Regions from separate parts of the Brenneria goodwinii genome, predicted to be linked through region 2. Evidence: predicted binding sites of a transcription regulator. Region 2 holds the regulator's gene; the other holds the start of a gene.
The links. The regulator Fur, encoded in region 2, represses iron uptake genes when iron is present. The targets are predictions, from matches to a motif close to ATAATAATGAGAACNACTATCAA.
Positions count from the first base shown of each region.

Region 1: a site for Fur is predicted at 1,268-1,290, ahead of ftnA (non-heme ferritin). Genes of this name have one in related genera too.

Region 1 covers NZ_CP014137.1:1,986,657-1,988,836, forward strand. Annotated here, with positions in the region: gene ACN28R_RS08930 (YebY family protein) at 1-174, opposite strand, end outside; gene ftnA (non-heme ferritin) at 574-1,089, opposite strand; gene ACN28R_RS08940 (DNA polymerase III subunit theta) at 1,413-1,643, shown strand; gene ACN28R_RS08945 (S9 family peptidase) at 1,941-2,180, opposite strand, start outside.
Region 2 covers NZ_CP014137.1:2,747,388-2,749,567, reverse strand. Annotated here, with positions in the region: gene glnS (glutamine--tRNA ligase) at 1-701, shown strand, start outside; gene fur (ferric iron uptake transcriptional regulator) at 769-1,218, opposite strand; gene fldA (flavodoxin FldA) at 1,546-2,073, opposite strand.

The DNA.
Region 1 (2,180 bases), 760 kb from region 2:
GGTATTCAGGGCATACAGCGCCTTCCCGGGCCGACATATGAGCTGCACCTCCTCTCTCGTGAAGGCCCACTTATCGCCATACTGTAAACGGCTTATATTTGCCAGCTTCGCTGCTGCAAAGGCATTCACAGACATGGACACAAGAATAAGGGATAGCGTTAGTTTCTTCATCATGATGTTCCTGAACATGATTATTCAGAGGCGTTTGATCGTCGCAGCTACGCGGCGCCCCCGATCAAAAAGTAGATTTCATTCCATATAAAACAGAGGGTTACTAAATATAAGCTGACAATGATGATAACGATAGTGACCGGTGAAGTCGAGCGGCAAAGCGGCTTATCTGGCGGCAGGGATGAATAAGGTTGTCGTAGAGGGGGTATCGAAAACGCGACCTATTTCAGAACATGATAAACCGGGGTAAGGCACGGGCGGCCATCATTGCGTGGCAATGCGATCGCTCAGCCGATGCGCATTGCCACGGTCTCTCTTCATATTTTAAATCGCAGGAGTGTTAACCTCCCACATTTTAAAATCCGTTGGCTAGAGACAAAAATCTTCGTCAGCCGAAAGAACTCAGGCTGATTCACTACCCGCGGTACTGGTCGCCATTTTTTTCAGCTCTTGATCGATAAAGAACAAACCGCCTTCGTTGGTATTAACCAGCGCCAGTTTATCCAGAATAGAACTGAACAGTTTTTCTTCTTCATGCTGCTCTGCCACATACCATTGCAGGAAGTTGAACGTTGAGTAATCCTGTAAGGTGATGGCTTCATGAGCCAGTTCATTAATTTTTTCAGTAATCAACTGCTCATGTTCATATGTCTGCTTGAAGACGTCAGCCAGTGAGGCAAAGTCTACCGGCGGCGCAGCGATAGCGCCTAATATTGGCATGCTACCCGTATCATCCAGATAGTTGAACAGCCGCTGCATATGCTCCATCTCTTCCTGGGAGTGCACTTTTAGAAAAGCGGAAGCGCCTTCAAAACCTTTATCGCCACACCAGGCACTCATTTGTAAATATAAATTGGCGGAATAAAACTCCAGATTAAGCTGTTCATTCAGTTTTTTAATCATTTCTTTTTTTAACATAATCATTCCTTATTTCTCTGGCAGGTAAATGTTTTGCAGCTCATTATGCCTGAATGCAAAAAATAAAAACATCTTATTAACTAAATTAACAATAATTATTTTTTATTTTAAAATCATAAAGTTAACATAATTTAATTGATATTGATTTTTATTTACAGCAAATATTTCGCTATTATTATTGATAATAATTTTTATTATCATGCGTGTAGGTTAAATAAAAGTTCGGCTTATTTTGTACTATTCGAACACATAACGGAGGCTTGCCATTTCACAGCCTCTGTTTTACTTTGACGGACAACGCGTCTTACCAGGAGAAACATCCCATGGGATATAATTTGGCAGATCTTTCCAAAGAAGAGATGGACAAGGTTAATGTGGATTTGGCGGCATCAGGCGTGGCTTTCAAGGAGCGCTATAACATGCCGGTCATCCCTGAAATGGTAGAGAAGGAGCAGCCGGAACATCTGCGTAGCTATTTCCGCGAGCGCGTTGGTGTATACCGCCAGCTCTCTTTGCAGTTCTCTCGCCTGCCTTACGAGCCGAAATCGAAATAATCCCTCTTACTCACGTCGCCGGTGACATATTTCATCGCAATAAAAAATACTTTCCCCTTGCATCTTGGGCAAAACAGGCGGTTAATGTACTGGCAAACCAACCTTTTACCAAGCGAGGTCAGAAATGAGTAAAGGAATGGACAGCAAGAAGAACAGCAAAAAGAAACCCCTGAAAACCGCAGCAGAAAAGCGTGCGGATAAAAAGGCCAAGAAGGCACAACCACAGGCGGATGCTATTATTTAAAATCGACAATGCTGCTCGGTAAACCCGCTCTCTGCGGGTTTACTCTCACTTTCTCAATCAGTTTCAAGCACCATCAGTAAGAATGCGTACTCCAGTGCGATATCCTCATAATGTTTGAAGCGCCCGGACTTTCCGCCATGCCCCGCATCCATATCGGTATACAACAATAACAGACGTTTATCCGTCTTCATCTCACGTAATTTTGCTACCCACTTTGCCGGTTCCCAATACTGGACCTGTGAATCATGTAATCCGGTAGTAACCAGCATATGCGGGTAATCCTGGGCCGTTAC
Region 2 (2,180 bases):
ATAACAACGTTGAAATGGCGGCGCTGGAGTCCTGCGTACGCGACGATCTGAATGAAAATGCGCCGCGCGCCATGGCGGTGCTCGATCCGGTAAAACTGGTAATTGAAAACCTTCCTTTAGGTCATGAAGAGTGGGTTACGATGCCAAACCATCCGAATAAACCGGAAATGGGCACGCGTCAGGTGGCGTTCAGCCGTGAAGTTTATATCGATCGCGCTGATTTTCGTGAGTCGGCCAATAAGCAATACAAGCGTCTGGTGTTGGGTAAGGAAGTTCGTCTGCGTAATGCCTATGTGATTAAGGCGGAACATATTGATAAAGACGATCAGGACAATATCACAACCATCTACTGTAGCTATGATCCGGATACTTTAAGTAAAGATCCGGCCGATGGCCGTAAAGTAAAAGGCGTTATTCACTGGGTGTCCGTGACGCACGGCCTGCCGGCGGAGTTCCGTCTGTATGATCGTTTGTTCGGCGTTGCCAACCCCGGGGCGGCGGACGATTTCCTGTCGACCATCAATCCGGAATCACTGAAAGTGACCCATGGCTTCGTTGAAGCAAGTCTGGCGCAGGCTGAAGCGGAAAAAGCGTATCAGTTTGAGCGTGAAGGCTATTTCTGTGCCGATCGCGTTTATTCCAGTCCACAGCATCTGGTATTTAACCGTACGGTGGGCTTGCGGGACACCTGGGTAGGATAAGCGTAGGGGTTTGTGCAGGTAAAAGAAAAATAAAACCGCCTCGGCGGTTTTATTTTATGCGGTAGATTTATCTTTTTGCGTCGTGCAGGGTTTCGTCTTCACGGCAATCCCCTCCACTACAATGGCCATACAGATACAAACTGTGGTTGGTCAGTTTGATGTTGTGTCTTTCCGCGATTTCGCGCTGGCGTGCTTCGATATACTCATCACGGAACTCAATGACTTTGCCACAATCCAGGCAAATCAGATGGTCATGATGATGTTGTTGTGTCAGTTCGAAAACTGATTTTCCGCCTTCAAAATTGTGGCGGGTAACGATACCAGCATCATCAAACTGATTCAGTACGCGGTAGACGGTCGCCAAACCAATCTCTTCGCCCATATCAATCAGTTTCTTATATAAATCTTCCGCACTGACGTGGTGGCACTCCGGGTCCTGCAATACTTCCAGAATTTTTAGTCTTGGAAGAGTGACTTTCAGGCCGGCCTTCTTTAATGCGGTGTTATTGTCAGTCATGCGGATTTAGTCCTGTTGCTTACTTATCAATGGAGGCTATCTAGCCTATGACATCGGTCGGCTCAAAAATGCAATAGCGTCTCAATTATAGAACCGTGCATACAAAATGAAAACAATGAAATGTTAACAATATTATTTCCACACACAATATGGATGTACCATGCAATCCATTGTTGGTAGTGGGGTACACCAAAACGAATGCACATAACCGATGTGGGTATTGTACATACTTATAGGAAGAAGTTAGAAAAATGTATCAATCTTTACGAGAGGTTTTTTCTATTAATCCGGCTCTGACAGGAACACTATCAGAGCCGGAAAATCGTCTTAGCCGACCAGTTCTTTCAGATTCAGCTCTTCGCTGATCTGTTTCACCCAGGCGGTGACACGCTCATTGGTCAGTTCGGGCTGACGATCTTCGTCGATGGTCAAACCAACGAAGTGCTTATCATCAACCAGACCTTTAGAGGCTTCAAAGTAATATCCTTCCGTCGGCCAATGTCCGACGATAGTCGCCCCGCGCGGTTCAATAATATCGCGGATGGTGCCCATCGCGTCACAGAAGTACTCGGCATAGTCTTCCTGATCGCCGCAGCCAAACAGGGCAACCAGTTTGCCGGTAAAGTCTATTTCTTCCAGCGTAGGGAAAAAGTCATCCCAGTCGCATTGGGCCTCCCCGTAGTACCAGGTCGGGATACCCAACAGCAAAATATCGAAAGCTTCAAGATCTTCTTTACTGCTTTTGGCGATGTCATGAACTTCGGCAACGTCTGGTCCCAGTTGTTGCTGGATGGTCTTGGCAATGTTCTCGGTATTGCCGGTGTCACTGCCAAAGAAAATTCCTATGAGTGCCATGAATTGAATAACCTCTTGATTCTTAATGATATGGAGCAGTCTTTTACCCACTTATCGGCTAATAATAACAGACACGCACTGCATGAGAAACTCGTATCGGTAAGGAT